One region of the Listeria sp. SHR_NRA_18 genome, then DNA from elsewhere that is predicted to be linked to it. Evidence: predicted binding sites of a transcription regulator. Region 1 holds the regulator's gene; each other region holds the start of a gene.
What was found. Region 1 encodes Rex, which represses fermentation and respiration genes when NADH is low (regulators of the CRP and FNR family bind a similar motif). Its sites were predicted from a motif close to TTGTGAAATATTTCACAA; they were not measured.
Positions count from the first base shown of each region.

Region 1 (6,742 bases):
TTTTCCTGATAAAAATACTTTTTCGGATGCTGGTACGGTTTTTTCGCCTTTTAGTGCGTGATAGGTTTGGCCTTCTAGCGTGAATGTGTCGAGTTCTGTTGCCAATCTTGTTATTGCTGGCTTTATTTCGCCGATGTTCAAACCACTCCAATGCCTGAAATCGTCCCAAGTTGCGGGGCCGTATCCTGCTAAATAGCGACGTATCAATGTCATCAGTGCCTCGATATCTTTCTCAGGGTCGCTCGTCCACTTTTTATAATTGCCTAATCGCATGCGGTGACTGTAATTTCTAATCGTATCGCTCGATGGTAGCAAATATAAAATGCCTCGTATCGCGGCTTGGGCAATGATTGCGGATCTGACCTGCGCGGAATAATCGCCAATAATCGCTTCCAGTTCCTTGCGACTCACCACTTCTTGCCCTCTTCCAAGCTTGTCTATTTCCGCCAAAATTGCTTCCAAATCAATGCCTTCTTTTTTACAAAGTCGGTGTACGATGTTCGTCCGTGTGCCAAAAACGCGGAACACCATTTCCCAATCTGCTGCTAAAAAAGTGTGGAGTGTTAATCGGTTGGCCCAGATTTTTATGACTTGCGCGTCTTCGAAAAACTGTTCTGCGTCGCGCCAACGCATGTCTACGTGTTGTAAAAAATTCACGAGTGCTGGTTGGTGGTTTTGCGATTGCAGGGCGATTGCTTGGTTCATGAATGTTGTTGAATCGGCGAACGGTTCGTCCATTCCTAATTTGTGTAGCCGTATTTGCGTTATTTCTGCTTTTGTGAACAAAATTATCCCTCCTGTATGCCGCGTAATAAGTGCTTCATTCCTTCTATTTTAGCTGTTGGGAGCTCGAATTGGTAGTGTTTCCTGATAAAATCGGTGACTTCTTCAAATATCGAGATTTCTTCCCACATGGCTTGCCAGTTTGCTTCCAATGAATAGTCGGCAAAAATCGATGGTAAGCGGTTGAAATACACGGGATCGAGCCAAGTTTCCATTTTGCGACCTGAAAAAGATGGATTTCGCTCGGTGATGCGGGCTTGTTCTTCTAACATTGGTAAAAGATAATTCGCGCGGATGCCTGCTTGGATGTCTTGCACAAACCAGATTTCTTTGCGTTTGAGAAATTTTGCAACGTAATGTAACTCGAACCAGAACTCGTTCACGATTTGGTTGAAATCAGCCTTTTCCATCGCGAGTTTCGTTTTTTCACGGACGCATCGCTTGATTTGCTGGGTGTATGCGCCTTTATCTAGTAGTATTTCCATTTTTTCATAGTACGGGAAAGGATTATCTAGATAGGTGATCGGCCAGAAGGAAAAATCGACCTTGATGCCGTTTTGGAAGATGACGAGCTGGGTTGCGATTTCACCGGCTGGTGTGTCCATATGTAGCTGGTTTTCGATAAGTACATCGCCGATTTCTGCGAGCCATTCTACTGTTTTTCCGAACGGAACTTCTCCGGTGAACCAGACGTTGATGTCTAAGTCTGATAGGGCATCTACGTCTTGCTTTTTCGCGAGCGAACCTTCTAGTACGAGCGCACAGACTTGATTTTGGTGCTGTGCCCACGTGACAATTTTTTTAAGCATAGTGGCTTTCCTCCTCGCCAAAAAGAGCCAAACATCGCGTCTGGCTCTTCGGTTATTATTTGTTTGGATAGTTTTCTAGGAAGTAAATCAGTGTTTGTAGTTCGGTTGTTAGATCGATGTGATGCACGCGCACGTGTTTTGGTACGCTGATACGTGCTGGTGTAAAGTTCAGAATGCCTTTCACATCGGCTTCTAGCAAGCGATCTACGGTTGTTTGTGCTTCATCGGATGGCACGGTTAAAATAACGACTTCGACTTTGTTCTCCTTCAGCAAATCTTGCATATCGTTTAAGTGGAAAATTGGAATGTCTTGTTGCACCGTTCCAACTTTGTTTGCATCGACGTCAAACGCCGCGACAATTTTTATATTATTATTTTTCATGAAATTGTAGTGTAATAGTGCGGTCCCCAAATTACCGACACCGATAATGGCTACGTTCGTTTGCTTGTCTTGGCTCAGCGTCTTGCTAAAGAAGTCCAAAATATAGGACACATTATAGCCGTAACCTTTCTTGCCAAGTGCTCCAAAATAGGAGAAATCGCGACGAATCGTTGCTGAATCAACTTTCACAGCCTCGCTTAATTCTGCGGATGATACGCGTTCTTTTCCTGACTCATGCAAATACTTTAAATAGCGGTGGTAAAGCGGCAAACGCTTTGCTGTGGCTTGTGGAATCTTGCCCGTTTCCTCGATCATGTTTGTTTCCCTTCTTCCTTTTGATTTGTAAGTGGACGGTGGCTTTCGCACGCCATCCTTGTGCTACTAAACATGGAGATATAACAAAAACGATTGCGCTAATTCGTATCGTTGTTCATTTCACATGCTTGCTTATTCACTATAAACATTTCACATAGATTTCACAATGTTTTTGCTCAAATGATATGTTACTATTTTGTTACAACGCTTGTTGGATTCCATTATACAGCAAAAGATGTTATATTGCTAGTTATTTCACAAGATTGAGTTTGTGAATTCTATTATCGTAAGCGTTTCCTTTCTCAAGACATTGCTTCTCTCCTTGCTTTGCGATAAACTAAGAAGAGACGGATTTTGAGATGAAGGAGAATTTAAAAATGATACTTTTACAAGTACAACAGATTGTCAAAAATTTTGGCGCTGAAACGATATTAGAAAATATAAAATTAGAAGTGCAGACGAATGATCGGATTGCGCTGGTTGGTCGGAATGGTGCGGGGAAATCGACGCTTTTGAAAATTATTGCTGGGCAGATTAGTTATGATGGCGGCACGATTTCAAAGCCGAAGCATGTCCAAATTGGTTATTTGGCGCAAAATACTGGCCTTGAGTCTTCGAAAACGATTTGGAATGAAATGCTGGATGTTTTCACAGGGCTTCGGGCTATGGAGCAAGATTTACGCGCGCTTGAGGAACGGCTTGGCGACCCTGCGATTTATGAGAACAAGGTGCAGTACGAGCAAACAATGAAGGAATACGATTCGTTGCAGCACGCGTTTAAGGAACAAGGTGGATACCAATATGAGGCGGATATTCGCTCGGTCTTGCACGGTTTGCGTTTTTTCGAGGCGGATTATGAGAAACTGATTGCGTCGCTTAGTGGTGGTCAAAAAACGCGGCTTGCTTTGGCAAAACTACTTCTGGCGCGACATGATATTCTGATTCTCGATGAGCCGACAAACCATCTGGACATCGCGACGCTTTCTTGGCTTGAGTCCTATTTGCAGAATTACAAAGGCGCGCTACTCATCGTTTCGCATGACCGGTATTTCTTGGATAAAGTGGTGAATCAAGTGTATGAGATTAGCCGCACGCAGATTGATCGCTACGTTGGGAATTATTCGCGTTACCTCGTTCAGAAGCAGGCAAAATTGGAGCAGCAATGGAAGGAATTCGATAAACAACAGGAGAAAATCGCAAAATTGGAGGACTTTGTGGCGCGGAATATCGTTCGGGCTTCGACGACGAAACGGGCGCAGAGTCGCCGAAAACAGTTGGAGAAATTAGATCGGTTGGACCGTCCGCAAGGCAGTGAAAAGACGGCGCATTTTGGTTTCCAATTTGACCGTTCTAGTGGCAAGGATGTGCTTTTCGTGGAGGATTTGGCGATTGGTTATGCGGTCGATAAACGGGTTTCGGAAAAGCTGACTTTCGATATGAAGCGGCATGAAAGTATTGCGCTTGTTGGGCCAAACGGGATCGGGAAATCCACGTTGCTAAAAACATTGATTGGGGACATTCCGGCGCTTTCTGGTGAATATCGCTTTGGTACCAACGTTCAGATTGGTTATTATGATCAAGAACAGGCGAAACTGGATTCCAATAAATCGATTTTGCATGAGCTTTGGGATGATTATCCTGATCTGAATGAACAAGCGATTCGCACGACGCTAGGGAATTTTTTATTTTCTGATGATGATGTTTTGAAGGTGGTCAATACGCTTAGTGGTGGCGAAAAAGCGCGTGTTGCCCTCGCGAAATTGACGTTGATTGGCGCTAATTTACTGATTCTGGATGAGCCGACAAACCATTTGGATATTGAGAGCAAGGAAGTTCTCGAGGCTGCGTTGATTGATTTTGAAGGGACGATTTTGTTTGTGTCGCATGATCGGTATTTTATCAATCGAATTGCCTCGAAAATTGTCGAAATGCACCCGACGCGCGCGCAGGTTTACCTCGGCGATTATGATTACTATCAGGATAAAATCGCGGAGCAAAGAGAACATGCACGACTTGATGCGTTGCAAAAACAACAGACGAATCCTGAGGAGAAGCAGTTAGCAACGAATAAACAGGCGTATCATTTGGATAAGGAACAGCAAAAAGTGATGCGTCAGAAGAAGCGGAAATTGGATGAAATCGAGACACGGATGGAAGAAACGGACCTCAAAATTAGTGAGATTGAGCAGGAATTGTTAGATCCGGCGGTTTATCAAAATCATGAAGCTGCTTATGAACGGACGGAGCAGCTAGACCTTCTGAAACAATCGAGTGAGAATTTGATGGAGGAATGGACGATTTTGAGTGAGGAACTGGAAGAATAACAAAAAACGTGTCTGGTGCATAAGCCAAATAAATCGGCGACAAGCGCTCGCATTCAGGGGATTTGGCGGACTTCCGGTTCTGCTACGCAATACTTGCTACGCTTAACTTCTTGCATGGTCGAGGAAACTACCCTCTCCCTGCTTTCAGTCATCACATACACCAGTATGCTCCGCTTCCGGCTTCCACCAAATCCCCTGAATACAAACGCTTTCGCTCGATTTGTGTAAAGCAATATTTTCGTCTTACCCAAAAATGAAGGGTAAGGCGATTTTATCTTGTTTGGAGTTATGTCCCAACCCCGTTTTTTAACTCCACTCGCGAATTTTCACGACTTTTTTCTTGGAGAGGTATAGTGGGACATTTTCTATTTGAACGTCGCTGTACTCTAGGCCAAACCAATTTTCTGGTGAGGTGGTGAATCGCTTGATGAACAGTTTACTCCGCATGATGACGCGTTGCCAATTCGTTAGATCGGCCTCGGTGCTCAGCTCGTCTTTTACGATAACGAAGCAGAAATCGCCGAGTGTTCGGCCGTTCTTCGCTGTATATTTCCGTTTTTGCTGGTCGAGTGCGCCTTTGGAAATGAGGTCTTTCGCGATTTGTTGGAGGAACACGTTGATATCTTGCTCGACGCGAAAACCTAGTTTCAATTGCACGCGAACCACGAAATCACTGTCAAAACTTTCGACCGTATAATACGCGGCGTAAGGCCCATCGACCACTTGAACGTTCACGAACCAATAGACATCGGCGCGCTTGGGACGTTTATCGAGAATCGAAGCCATGACTTCATGTTCGACGCGATATGGGTTACGGCTACTCGTCAGGTAAACCAGATTATGCGCAAATTTTGGATAGGCTGTATCGACTTTTAATTTGGCAAGCATCGGTACGAATTTTTTCAGGGAAACGTTTTTCACTAGTTTCGTTTTTAGTTGGTAACCGCTGAACCAGATGTACATGAGCGCCATGATGGCAACGGCCATGACAACGGCGACAAAGCCTCCGTGCATGAATTTCGCGGCGCTTGAGATGAAAAAGGCGAATTCGAGAACGCCAAATGTCATAAGAATCGCTGTCGTGACGAGTTTCGAGAACCCTTTTCGTAATAAGAATTGGAAAAGGAGTACCGTCGTCATCAGCATCGTGACGGTGATGGATAGGCCGTACGCTGCTTCCATGTGGGTCGAGTCTTGGAAATAGAGCACGACTCCTACGCAGGCAAGCCAGAGAACCGTTGTGACTGTTGGAATGTAGACTTGTCCTTTCGTCTCAGATGGATAACGGATGCTTAGGCGCGGTAATAAATTCAGTGCGATGGCTTCAGAAACGAGCGTGTAAGCCCCTGTTATCAGGGATTGTGAGGCGATGATAGCAGCCAGGGTCGCGATTAATACGCCGTACATGATGAACGATTCTGGCATACTTTGGAAAAATGGATTCACGAATGGGTCATCGGCATTTTTAAGTGAGATAATCCAAGCGCCCTGTCCGAAATAGTTGAGTAGTAGGCATACTTTGACGAATGGCCATGTGATGTAGATGTTTTTACGGCCGACGTGTCCTAAATCGGAATATAAGGCTTCGGCTCCTGTCGTGGCTAGGAATACGCTACCAAGGATGAGGAAGCCGGCTTTATTTTGATCGCTGAAAAGTAATTCTACGGCATAATATGGCGAAAATGCTCGGAAAATGGATAAGTCGCCCAAAATATTGATAATGCCTAACACGCCTAAAATGGAAAACCAGAGAAACATCGTTGGGCCGAAAATACGCCCGATAAACATGGTTCCGTAGCGTTGCATAAAGAAAATACCGCTAAGAATAACGATAACAATTGTGATAATAAGTGTGGTGTTTCCAGTGAATAGTGCGTCAAAGGCTGGAATTTCTTCTAATCCTTCAATCGCGGATGTTACGGTGACGGCTGGTGTCAAGACGCCGTCTGCGAGTAGGGCTGCCCCACCGATCATCGCGGGAATAACGAGCCATTTACCGCGTTTCCTGACCAAGGCGTATAGTGAAAATATACCACCCTCGCCGTGATTATCTGCTCGCAACGCAATGATGACGTATTTGATTGTCGTAAGCAACGTTAGCGTCCAAAAAATGAGCGATAAGGAGCCGA
Region 1 covers NZ_QPKR01000009.1:13,402-20,143, forward strand. The annotation lists gene DUK53_RS13045 (DNA glycosylase AlkZ-like family protein) at 1-786, opposite strand, end outside; gene DUK53_RS13050 (aminoglycoside 6-adenylyltransferase) at 789-1,613, opposite strand; gene DUK53_RS13055 (redox-sensing transcriptional repressor Rex) at 1,648-2,289, opposite strand; gene DUK53_RS13060 (ABC-F family ATP-binding cassette domain-containing protein) at 2,667-4,613, shown strand; gene DUK53_RS13065 (KUP/HAK/KT family potassium transporter) at 4,920-6,742, opposite strand, start outside.

Region 2 (6,742 bases), on a different contig from region 1:
GTAGCTAAATAATCTAAAAATGGAGCCCACACAAAACAGCGCGAGAAACTGTCTTGTGAGGGCTCTTTTTTATTGGATATTTTGGTCGAATTGTAAGTACACGACATGGGTTTGCAGGTATTCTTCGAGGCCGTGTTTCCCGTCTGCGCCACCGATTCCTGATTTGCGAGACCCAGCGTGGAAACCTTGCATCGCCTCAAAATTCTCCCGGTTTACATACGTTTCACCGAATTTCAGTTGACGAATCACTTTCATCGCGCGGTCTAGATTCGTCGTATAAACAGAGGAAGTTAAGCCATAATCGCAATCATTGGCGAGCTTAATCGCTTCATCTAGCGTTTTGAAAGTTCCGATCGGTGCGACTGGACCGAACACTTCATCGTGCATGATTTCCATGTCGTTGGTCGCGTCGCCAATCACGGTCGGCTGGAAGAAGAATCCGGTTCCTTCCACAGCTTTCCCACCAGTCAAAATGGTCGCACCTTGCGCAACGGCACGATTTACTTTTGCTTGGACGGATTGTTGGGCGCTCTTATTCACGAGAGGTCCCATATCGATGTCGCCGGATGTCAGTGGATTGCCATATTGAACGGCTTCCATTGCTTTCACAAATTTCGCGGTGAAGGCCTCTTTCACGTCTTCTTGCACGTAAATCCGCTCCACGCAGTTGCAAACTTGGCCGCTGTTAATAACGCGAGAATCAACAATTGCTTTGACGGCTAAATCTAAATCGGCGTCATTCAGAACGATTGCCGGTGCTTTTCCGCCGAGTTCCAGGTTCACTTTCGTAATATTCTCACTCGCCGCTTGCATCACTTTTTGGCCTGCAGGTTCGCTCCCAGTCAAGGAAACTAAGCCAATTTTTGGATTTCCCGCGAGTTCATCGCCAATCTCGCCGCCCCGCCCAGTGATCATGTTGTAGACACCTTTCGGTAAGCCGATTTCATCCACGATTTTGGTGAAAGCGACCGCGTTATTTGGCGATTCCGCACTCGGTTTTACCACAATCGTGTTCCCAGTAATGAGCGCTGGAGCCATTTTCCGAGCAATTAAGAAGAACGGGAAATTCCATGGCAAAATTCCAGTCGTGACCCCAATCGCTTTCTTGAATACGAAAATATGCTCATTTGGCCGATCACTTTGCAAAATTTCGCCTTCATATCTGCGCGCCCATTCTGCCATGTAGTCTAAATAATCAGCGGTGAAATTCACTTCAACCTCGGATAAAGCCAACGTTTTCCCGACTTCTTCTGAAATAAGTTTGGCGATTTCAGGTACTTGTTCCCGGATTTTTGCAGCGATTTTATGTAGATAAACGCCACGTTCTACAGCAGGTAGAGCTTCCCACGCGATTTGCGCATCTTCAGCAGCATCGATTGCCCGTTTTGCGTCCGCTTTTGTGGCTTTCGGTACTTGTGAAATAATTTCCTCTGTAGCCGGATTGATAACGTCAAAAAATTCGCCATCACTCGATAAAATAAATTCCCCATTGATATACATTTTATGTTGATTCATGTGATTTCCTCCTTGTTTTATGTTGTTTCTTGTGTATTATTATAAATAAACAAACAGAAACAAGCAAATATAACGCTTACAAATGTAGGGTATAAATGAAAACAAGAGAGAGTAACACGCCGAATATCACGCTCAGGAAGTTGCCAATCAAATAATATTCCGCAAACGTTCGGTTATTTTCCAGTTCTTTGAATCGCGCTAACGTTTTCAAGGCAATGATGATGGGAATCGCTGAATAGATTTGCAATACCATAAAAATGAGCAGTAGCAGTCGTTCTAAGCCACCAATATACCACCCAGCTTTCAATTCTTTATTCGATACGACCGGTATTTCCTGATTTTTCGTCAAAATTATTTTGCCATCTTGTCCGTTTGCAGTACGAAATCTGCTAGGAAGTGGCATAGGAGAAGTGGGAAAAGCAAGTTACTCATCGCTAGCCCCTCCCATCATTTTTTGCAGATCCCCTAAATACGCCACAATATCCGAACGCACTTTTTTATATAGAAAATAGTCGGAATTAGCAATCAGAACGCTGACACGAGAGGAGATATCGGCTTTACTAAGCGCACTATAACCAAGCGCAGTGCCAACCTCAATATTGCTATAATCAGGATGACTATCTTTGATACGAAACAAGTCGCGCTGTTTGTCACTTTTAATCAGCTTCTCAAAAGCAAGGAAAAACATTGCACCGAGCGCATTACCGAACGATTTGGCCTCCGCGATACAGTAGAATTTAAAAGGCTGCTTTTCGAAAAAATAGTCCTCATCATTGTAGAGCGCGCTACGTTTCTGACCTTGTTGCGATTTCATGATTATTTTGGCCTTTTCAGAAGCTTCGATCGCGTTAATAATGCTGCTCCCGTTGACGATATTAATGTTCTGCAAATCTTCGGTAGGCGGTGTGTCGATATAGCCAATCCCAGCCCCGAAATAGAAATTAAGCGTTTCATCCACAACGGCGGAAATCCCGCTAAAGTGACGCCTAAAATCAGGCGAATAATATACCGTTAAACAATGACTATAAATATCGGGCAGCAACTGGAAATCAGAAACACCACCAACAATTGCATCCCCATCCTTAATTGTAAACGGCGTCAGCAGCTGATCTTCATAAGCCGCATTAATACTGTCCGCGATATAGGCGAGAATCTTCGTCCCATCATGTAGCGTAGAAAAGACGTGCCGGCTACTGCTAATATCGATATACACATAAATAGCCTCGAGTTTTACCGATTCCATCAAAAAAAGACCTCCTTTTATATAGTGATAACTATATATTAGCATGTTTATATAGTGTTTGCTATATATTTTGTAAAATTATTCTTAGTTTTGCGAGAGCGCATACCAAAAAGCCCCAAACGAGGAGCAAAGCGGCTAACAAAATTCTTGCTAAGCACTACCAGCTCCCAGTTTGAGGCTACATTTCCTACCTTATTTCAACGTCATTGTTCCATTATTAATCAAGTTCACATCGACAGCTTGATAGAAAGCATTCCCAGTATCCGCAATTTCCCAAACGCCAAGCACAACATAATAACCGTTACGGTCAGTTGGAAGCGGCACTTGATGGTTCACAGTTGTAGAAGTAGGAACCTCATTATGCGCATCAATCGTAGTCAACAACTCCAGGTCGCCACGAGTGAGCAGACTATTTGGATTCCAGCCTTTTTTCGTAATGTAATACTTGTATTCTTTCGTTCTATGAAGCGCAGTGAGCGTCCACGTGAAATTGTTTTGCCCGCCTAAAAGGTCTATGTGGTGCCAACGATCAGGAGTTTGTGCGTCCATTTCTGGAAACTTGCCTCCGCCTCCGCCCGCGATGGTACCGTCAGAAGGTCCGCCAAGTGGGAAATTCCCCGTCGCTTCAACACTTTGCGGCTCCCATTGAATCGCGCCAGCATTTTGGTTAATCCCCAATTTCGCCAAATATGCCCGACTTTCCGGTTTTGAAATGTAACCATGCGCTGATGCCCCCGGTGCAAACGTCGCGAACAACAATGCAAACGCGACTACAAATAAAACTGATTTACCCAAAAACTTCTTCATTTAACTAACACCCCTCGATTTTTTTTGAGCCATCTTCCACGCTCGCTATCTTGTTTACCCATCAGATTTAGAAACGAATCGCAAATATGTGAAAATGAAGCAATGTGCACATGGACTAGACCAATTCTTGTGTTTTGCAGTAGATAGAAAGAGCTGACCTGTTGGCGAGAAAGCGCTTTATCAGATAATCTATCTAGGTATTTTGGTTCTAATCGTGACATTCCAAACAAGCCGAAATGGGCGTCCTGCTCAACGCCTTTTCAACAGATATTACTAATAAGGAATTATTTTTAAGAGAGAGACATGCTCATATAGTAACGTTTGATATTGTGAAAAAAATAACTTGTCTCGATGCTTTGAATATACATACCAAATAAGCTATAATAGTATACGAGTATGCACATGCAGTTTCAAATTCATAATTTCACGAATCGAAAGTTTGTGATATTGTGAGAAATCTACACTATCTAGTTGGCCATATTTCATTATATTATCAATTAGGGGAGTCTCACTGGTCGGGAAATCAGGGAGTCAAGTTGTATTTTTGCGCAAAAATACACAGCAACAAACATCAAAAGGAAAGAAGGGGATTCGGGTGTCAAAAATGCTTAAGTCATTACTACTAACAGTCTCGCTAGTCTTTGTTGGACTTCTTAGCGGCTGTGGTGATTTGACGGTACTAGATCCAAAAGGTCCAGTAGCGCAAAGTCAAAGAGATTTAATCGTGTATTCGATTATTTTCATGCTTATCATTGTACTCACGATCTTCGTGTTATTCGTTATTATGATTACGAAATACCGCGAGAGAAAAGATCATTCCAACTACGAACCAAACATGCACGGTAGTACGAAATTAGAAATTTTATGGACGTTGATTCCGGTTGCGATCGTTATTGCATTAGCTATTCCAACAGTGCAAACGATTTACGCGAACGAAAAAGCGCCAGAGGTTACATCACACAAGGATCCAATTGTTATTTATGCGACTAGCGCAAACTGGAAATGGTTCTTTAGTTATCCAGATCAGTCGATTGAAACTGTAAACTATGTACATATTCCAACTGATCGACCGGTATTATTCAAGCTTACCGCGGCGGACTCGATGACGAGTTTCTGGGTGCCACAACTTGGTGGACAGAAGTACGCGATGAGTGGCATGACGATGGACTTATATTTGCAAGCGGACGAAACAGGCACGTTTAAAGGCCGTAACTCGAACTTTAACGGAGAAGGTTTTGCCGGACAAATATTTGATGTTGTCGCGCAAAAACCAGCCGATTTCGAGAAATGGGCGTTGAAAACGAAAGCAGATTCGCCGACTTTATCGCAAGACCGTTATGATAAATTATTATTACCAGGCAATGTGAAACCACAATCTTACGCGGGCACACATATGGCGTTTGTTGACCCAGCCGCAGATCCAGAGTACGTTTTCTATGCGTATAAACGTTTCGGCTTCGAACTGACAAATCCACATGATCCAAACGCAAAAGATACAAGAACGAAAGAGCCAATTTTGCCAGCGCGTCCGGTAACTATTACGAATCCGCGTTTTGAGCAAATGGACATGAAACCGATGATTATTCCGAATGGTACTGGTTACAAGAAAGATAAGCATTACGATGAGGAAATGAAAAAAATTGGTGACAAAATCAAAACCGATGAGGCAACAGATCACGATAAATCGGGACACTAAAAAGGGGGGTATTTCAACATGAGTTTAGATGAATTTATCATCACCGGCGACCCGCTGATTTTAGGAGCCCAAATTTCGATTGCTCTTGTCAGCATTGGTATCGTCGTGTTACTAACTTATACAAAGAAATGGAAGTGGCTATTCACGGAATGGATCGCTTCTGTTGACCACAAACGCCTTGGGATCATGTATCTCTTGGCAGCAGTACTAATGTTTTTCCGTGGTGGGGTCGATGCACTCATGATTCGTACCCAACTTGCGATGCCAGGGATGGAGTTTCTCGACGCCCAGCATTACAATGAGGTATTTACGACTCACGGAACTATTATGATCTTATTTATGGCGATGCCGTTCGTTATTGGTTTAATGAACATCGTTGTGCCGCTTCAAATCGGAGCGCGTGACGTTGCATTCCCATTCTTGAACAATTTAAGTTTCTGGACATTCTTTATGGGGGCAATGCTATTCAATATTTCCTTCGTAATCGGTGGTAGCCCAGCAGCTGGTTGGACGAACTATGCACCGCTCGCCGAGGAATTTAGTCCAGGTTATGGGATTAACTTCTACTTACTCGGAGTCCAGATCGCCGGTATTGGTACGCTGATGACCGGGATCAACTTCATGGTCACGATTCTGCGTATGCGAACGAAAGGCATGACTCTTATGAAAATGCCAATGTTCACGTGGACATCTCTGATCACTTGTTTAATTATCGTATTCGCGTTCCCAGTACTTACTGTGGCGCTAGCTTTAATGACGTTTGACCGTCTATTTGGGACGGCATTCTTCACGCTTGCAAATGGCGGAATTCCGATGATGTGGGCTAACCTGTTCTGGGTTTGGGGACATCCGGAAGTGTACATCGTTATTTTGCCGGCATTCGGTATTTTCTCCGAGATTATTTCGACATTCTCGAAGAAAAAACTATTCGGTTACCCAGCAATGGTAGCAGCAGTTGTTGTTATTTCCTTGCTAAGTTTCCTAGTTTGGGTCCATCACTTCTTCACAATGGGCTCCGGGGCAGCAGTTAACTCGTTCTTCTCGATTACGACGATGATGATTGCGATACCGACCGGAATCAAGATATTCAACTGGCTCTTTACCATGTACAAAGGGCGAATAACCTTCACCACACCGATGCTTTGGTCACTGGCATTCATACCGAACTTTGTTATTGGTGGGGTTACAGGGGTTATGCTCGCGATGGCAGCAGCCGATTATCAATATCACAACACGTATTTCCTAGTATCACATTTCCATTACGTACTGATCGCCGGAACCGTATTCTCCTGTTTTGCAGGTTTGATTTACTGGTATCCAAAAATGGTCGGTTATCGTTTGAATGAAAAAATTGGTAAGTGGTTCTTCTGGGTATTTGTGATTGGATTTAACGTATGTTTCTTCCCGCAATATTTCCTAGGACTTGATGGTATGCCACGTCGTATCAGCACATATGTGGAAGGCGACGGCTGGACTACATT
Region 2 covers NZ_QPKR01000002.1:246,263-253,004, reverse strand. The annotation lists gene DUK53_RS05270 (effector binding domain-containing protein) at 1-12, shown strand, start outside; gene aldA (aldehyde dehydrogenase) at 70-1,515, opposite strand; gene DUK53_RS05260 (hypothetical protein) at 1,592-1,864, opposite strand; gene DUK53_RS17990 (DUF3307 domain-containing protein) at 1,867-1,947, opposite strand; gene DUK53_RS05250 (hypothetical protein) at 1,940-2,761, opposite strand; gene DUK53_RS05245 (lytic polysaccharide monooxygenase) at 2,951-3,565, opposite strand; gene qoxA (cytochrome aa3 quinol oxidase subunit II) at 4,161-5,261, shown strand; gene qoxB (cytochrome aa3 quinol oxidase subunit I) at 5,280-6,742, shown strand, end outside.
Region 2: a site for Rex is predicted at 3,893-3,910, ahead of qoxA (cytochrome aa3 quinol oxidase subunit II). Genes of this name have one in related genera too.

Region 3 (6,742 bases), on a different contig from region 1:
CGTGGACTTTGGGGATATCGCAGCTGACACGACCTATTTTGTGGAGTATGCCCTAGAAATAGAGGACACCAATCTAGGAATAAAGGCGAATGTGGCGAATCTGACGGCGAGTAATCGACAACCTATCGAAAAAACAGTCTCCGTGCAGGCGATTAAGCACTATGGAACAAGCTATATTTTAAATAAAAGTGTCGATAAAACAGCCTTAAATTATGATGAAAATGAATTGACATATACGTTGCGTTTGGTACCTTTAGATGGTGACGCGATTCCAGCGGGCACCGTTGTTACAGATCCATTAAGCGAAAAAATGGTAGCTCCTGAAATTGGCGCTTACGACGAAAAAAAGTTTGATATAAAGGTAGAAAACAATAAATTGGTCATCAAAATGTTGCAAGATTTACCAAAAGGCGACTTAGCAGAATGGCATTTTAAAGTTAATGTTGCGAGCCTGAAAATGGGTGAGACGCTATCCAATCAAGCATTTCTGATATTGCCAAACGATATGATTTACTCCAATTCGGTTTCAACCAGAAAATATGACGGTAGAATTCAGATTAAAAAAGTAGATAATCTGAATAATCCAGTTTCTGGTGCGATGTATGAGATTTTGAACGATAAAGATGAGCGCGTTTTTGAAGGAATAACAAATGCGAAAGGTCTCCTCGTTTCGAATGCGTTACAATTAGGAAACTATACAGTGAGGGAGGTCCTGGCACCAGTGGGATATATATTGGATAACACACCTCATTATGTGGTCGTAAATGATGGAGACACGGTGCCGATTATTCTGGGGACCGAGAATATGCTTCGATCAGGAACGATAGAGCTGACAAAAGTAGATGCAGATAATCCTTCGATGACGCTAGCCGACGCTATTTTTGAGTTGCGAGATAATGAGGGAGAGATTCTGCTCCAAGACATGACGACGGATATCAATGGAAAAATAGTCATTTCGGGACTAATTCCAGGCAAGTATTCCTTTATAGAAACAAAAGCACCAGCAGGGTATATACTAGATAACACACCAGTTCTAGTTACGGTTGAAATTGGAGAAAATGACACACAAGTTCAGGTCATCAAGGAAAACCGTCGCGAAGTATCAGTGGCACCAGAAAAACCACCAGTTCTTCTCGATCCACCAGATAGAATCCCGGAAATCACTTTACCGGAAACCCCGGTTACGACTCCAGTGAAAAAATTAATGAAAATCCCTGTCAATCCAGTGATAAAGCCTATAACTAATACGGTAGAAAAAACAACACCACCCCAAATAAAATTGCCGAAAACAGGAGATAGTCTAGCGAATCAAGCTGTTTTTTACGGGTTGGGTATGCTGTTGCTAGGTGTAGTATACCTCGTTAGAAGAAAAAGTGCATAAATAAAAAAGTGATGGGCTTCCTGAATCGGAGGCTCATCACTTTTCCTACGTTATAGATTAATAACCTTTCATCGCATCATCCAACACTTTTTTCAAAGTTGCTGAAGAATGCGCCATTTGTTCTTTCTCTTGATCATTCAGCTTCATCTCAACAACATGACGAACACCTTTCCGGTTCACGACAGCCGGTGCGCCGATATACACGTCATCCAAGCCATAATGCCCATCCATATACACAGACAATGGCAAAATCGCGTTTTCGTTGTTCAAAATCGCTTTTGTAATCCGGGCAAGTGCCGCTGCAATCCCGTAAAACGTTGCGCCTTTTTTGTTGATGATTTCATAGGCCGCGTCACGAACACTCACGAAAATCGTATCCATCGCGCCTTGCTCGTCTTCCTCGATCCATTCCATGATTGGCAGTCCACCAACCGTTGTATGGCTCCAAGCCGGGAATTCCGTATCGCCATGCTCACCAAGAATGTAACCATGCACATTACGCGCATCGACTTTCAAGTAATCCGCAATCGACATCCGGAAACGCGCCGTATCAAGACTCGTACCAGAACCAATCACGCGCTCTTTTGGCAAACCGGAGAATTTCCAAGTTGCATAAGTAAGAATATCCACAGGGTTCGACGCCACCAAGAAAATACCGTCAAAACCGCTCGCCATAACCTCGTCCACAATCGATTTCATAATACGTATATTACGGCTCACAAGATCAAGTCTAGTTTCACCAGGTTTTTGCGCCGTACCAGCCGTAACAACAACGATATCCGCATCGTGACAATCACTATAATTCGCTGAGTAAATTTTCTTAGGCGCTGAAAAAGGTACCGCATGGCTTAAATCCATCGCGTCCCCAATCGTTCTGTCCTTATCTATATCAATGATTCCGAATTCTTGCCCGATATTTAAATTCACACAAGCAAATGCATAACTAGAACCAACTGCTCCGTCTCCAACCAAAATGATTTTTTGATGATCTTTCATTTTTAAATTCCTCCTTCAAAAATACGATCTACTAGTACAGTATAACACGTAATCTTCATTTGTGAAACCTTGAACTACTTGAATTTAAAAAAGTGTTATACTAAAAACATGTAAGCGTTATGATACAGTTTTTACTAAAAAGGATTTCTCCTATCTTTAGCCTTAAATAGCGCAACGTAAACCCTTATTGTTTCATTTTTTTTCGGAAAGGGTATATGATGGAGGTGTACAACATAAATTGAATGAGTGGAGTGATTTTTTATGGCAACAACATTAGAGGTCCAGAAAAGAGAAACAAAACCGCATTCGAACATAACGTCTATCCGTAATGCAGGTAGAATTCCAGGTGTTATATATGGTTACAAGGCAGAAAACGTGCCAGTTTCCGTAGACTCTTTAACATTTATTAAAGCAGTTCGAGATAACGGCCGAAATTCCGTATTTTCAGTATCGGTTGACGGAGCAAAATTAAATGTACTATTACATGATTACCAAATAGACCCGTTAAAAGGGGACATCGAGCACATCGATTTACTAGCGGTAAACATGTCTGAAGAAGTGGAAGCAGCGGTGAGTATTAACCTTGTCGGCGAGTCCAAAGGCGTTAAGCTAAGCGGCGTACTGCAACAAGTTCTTTATGAAATCACAGTTTCTGCAACACCAGACAAATTACCAGAAGTAGTCGAAGTTGATATCACAGATCTTGATATCGGTGACGCGATTACGGTAACAGATATTCCTAAAAATGGCGACTACGAAGTGATTACCGATGGCGAAGAAGTCATTGCGACAGTTTCTGCACCGCGTACTAGTGACGAGCCAGAAACAACAAGTAGCGCAGTAACAGAACCAGAAGCGTTACATGGTTCAGATGAAACTCCTGACAAATAAATTTTAATATGACGGAAACCGAGTAATGAGGGCGAGCGATTCGCCTCCACTGCTCGGTTTTTTTGTCGTGTTCACAATTTCGACACATTTGTTCACAATTACACGAAGGTTTACATAAGTTTTGGAACGGGGAAATAGACTTAAGTAAGAAGACAAGCCGTTTTAAGAAAATGTAAGGAAAAAATTAGAAGTATGAAAAAAGAGGTTAAATTCACGTTTTTAGAAAATTAGGGGGTAGTGAAGATGAAAAAAAGAATTTTACTGCTTCTCAGTTTTGCGATGGTCTTGATGGGCGGATTACTTATCCAAGGCGCGAACTCAAAAGCAGCGACATTAAATCTGAAACCAGGGGCAACGACGGAAATCAAGGCTCATAATACACAAGCCCTTCAAAACGCAATCAATACGTCAAAAACACCTATCACGATTCCAAAAGGGAATTTTGAAGTAGTGGGAAGTATTATTTTGAAATCAAATGTCACGTTGGTTGGAGCAACTACGAACCCAGCCGATTCCAAAATCACGCTCAATAACGGGCCGATGACGACGGAAACAGGCAAGGGCGTAACGACTGTGAACAACCTGCAACTGCGGAATTTCACGCTACAATATAACGCTAATATGCCAAAATACGATTTTCAAAAACATAATGTACACGTGTACCAAAGCAATTTACTCGAAATCGGCGCGGTACCAAAAGCAGAAGCTGGCGCAAATTATCACGCGGTGTACAAAAAGCCGACAAAAAACAATATTCAGGTTCAAAACATGATTTTAAACGCTAATCAAGTAGGTTCCGCGGCATTAAGTATCGCCAAGGCGACGAACGTAAATATTGCTAATAATCAAATACTTAATTCAGGACTACAAAGTGGAATCACTGCAAGTTATACAGACGGACTACGAATCGATGGCAATACGGTGAAGAATTCCGGACGTTCTGGCATCAGTTTGTACCAAGGAAACGGCTCAGCCAAAGCCCCAGTGTACATTCGCAACAACAAAGTCATCGATTGGATGGAGCGCTTCGGCGGTTATCACTATAACGCGGCCAAAGCAGCTAAAATCGCGCCCGACATGATGCTTGACGGCGGAATCGACAGCTATGGTCCGGCCAACAACTACGTCTACACTATTGGCAACACTGTCTCCCTACAAAAAGAAAACAATAAACGCATCGCTGACAACCAAAAAACCGAACAAAAATGGGGTGTGAAAAACGCGCGTTACGTTGGCTACACAGGCATTCGAGGCAGCGGCATCGCGCACGCCGTCTACCAAAACAATACCGTCACCATCAACAGTCCCGACGCGATCTCCTTCATGACCTTCAACCTGCGACTCCGCAACACGTACACCGCACCAAAATACATTTTAGTCGAAAAAAACAAATTTACCGCCCAAAATATCAGTTTTCCGATACGAATTTTCGGCGGAGAGAGCGACGGCAGTTTGGCATCCGGCATTACAATCCGCCAAAACACGTTCACGATTAACGGCGACATCCCAACCTACTACAAAACCCTGATCGACGTCCGCGAGAAAACCGAGACCATCAGCGGCAAACTAACCTATTTCGGCACATCGCTCGTGACAGTCACCGGCAACAAGATCACCAGCAAAAACGTGAAGCAAATCGTCGCCGGCACCCCGATCCGCAAGCTACCAGTCGTGGATACACTATACATTGGCCAAAATACGCTCAACGCCAAGCCGTTTCAAAAAATCGGAGGCTATCTCGACACCGTGATTCAGCTCCCGACGTATAAAAAAGGCATCATCAGCGGCGGCATCATGCGTTCGTTCACCGACACAGCGACCAAGACAATTCAGCTGAGGGACACAGCCGGAAAAGCCCTAACAAAGCCAATCACGCTTAAAAAAGGCCCCCTAGTGAATTTCGTGCTGAAGCCAATTTACAGTCCAAAACCGAAAGTTCTGTGGATTACGAATAAAGTCGGAACGAAGAGCGTGACGAAGAAAGTACCGTTGTATTTGTTTTAGAAATAAGTCATGAAAAGTAGAACCAGGAATGCGTCGCGATGCATTTCTGGTTTTTTCATTGTTTTCGGGACGCGGTTTTATGTTAGAATTTGAGAATGGGGTGGGATCTATATTTGGCGAATACATACACGATAGAAGAAAGTCAATATCTCCGCCAAATCGATAAAAGGCTATTTGCGCTGGTGGGTGTGGTTATAATTATCATCGGAATTCAATATGTATATCAAGATTGTATAACAGGAACAATCCTCAAAAGCTGTCTTGTTATCATTATACTATGCAATATATCAAAGTTCGCGGAGATTGCAGAAGACTTTGGCTTTAAACGGATTTGGCGCCATTATCATATCACTTCTACTACTCTAAATACATAGCAAAGGCGGCGAAAATTTTGTCTTCAAAAAAGGATCAGGAAAGAAAAGAGAATCGTTTTAAATACATCCTAATCAGCATTTTTATAGCTGTGCTAGCGATACAGTTTTTCTTCCAAGATTTTATAACGACCGGAGTTCTTGAAGTTGTAGTAGGCGTCGCGGTGTTTGCTAATATATTTTTCATGATTGAGCTAGTTGAAAAATTAAAGCTACGAAAACCGTGGAAAGAGGGACTTCAAACGTTGAGCATCGTGCTGTTAGTGTTAGCGATTGTCACATCGTACTTATTATACTGAAAAGGAGAGGATTGCCAAGTGTTACTAATTTTATTAGCATTCAATATCGTCATACTAGTTTGCCTGATACTCCTAGGAAAACGGGCGAAAAAGACCCAATATAAAAAATTATTTACCGTCGTTGGACTATTATTAATGCTTGCTTCGTTCGATAGCTATGTATACTACGCGATTGTTGAATTATTCGCGAGCTAAGGGGAGAATCTCATGAAGAAAAACTGGACGGAAACCCAAGAAACAAACTCGAATTTCAAACGAATCGCGATAAATGGCACGCATTTAGAGGTTGGAAATACAGAATATCCGAGTTATTGCATCGATGAATTGAGCCGAATTTTGCCGTCAGAGCTGCATTATTTTGCACTGATAACGCGTGAAGTTGAATTCCCGACGCGGATTGATTACTACCGAAAGTTGTGGAAGGCTTATGGAGATGTGTTGCCATTTCAGGATAGCATTTTATCGAGAGAATACGTAGAACAAGCGGGGCACACGACTTTCTATGGCGTTATCGAGTTCAAAGCAAACATCGCCAGCCATATTTTTGATATTATCAGCCAATTTCCAGAAGCCCTTGTATTCGGCGATGAGAGGCCACTTGATGCGTTGGATATCCCGAGTATTTTCAGGCAACACAAGGCCGATCCCGCGATAACCAATGGCCAGCACCCGATTCAATTTCGATTTCTCGACGCTGGTTTTGAAGCGTGTCTGTATGTTGTGATTTCCGAGATGAGTAAAGTGAAAGCGATCAACTTTCGAAAAATTGGCGAGCTGGAACCAAACGGATTTCTAATTCC
Region 3 covers NZ_QPKR01000003.1:93,473-100,214, reverse strand. The annotation lists gene DUK53_RS06140 (SpaA isopeptide-forming pilin-related protein) at 1-1,381, shown strand, start outside; gene DUK53_RS06135 (L-lactate dehydrogenase) at 1,439-2,377, opposite strand; gene DUK53_RS06130 (50S ribosomal protein L25/general stress protein Ctc) at 2,639-3,268, shown strand; gene DUK53_RS06125 (right-handed parallel beta-helix repeat-containing protein) at 3,512-5,272, shown strand; gene DUK53_RS06120 (hypothetical protein) at 5,664-5,942, shown strand; gene DUK53_RS06115 (hypothetical protein) at 6,150-6,742, shown strand, end outside.
Region 3: a site for Rex is predicted at 2,437-2,454, ahead of DUK53_RS06135 (L-lactate dehydrogenase). Genes of this name have one in related genera too.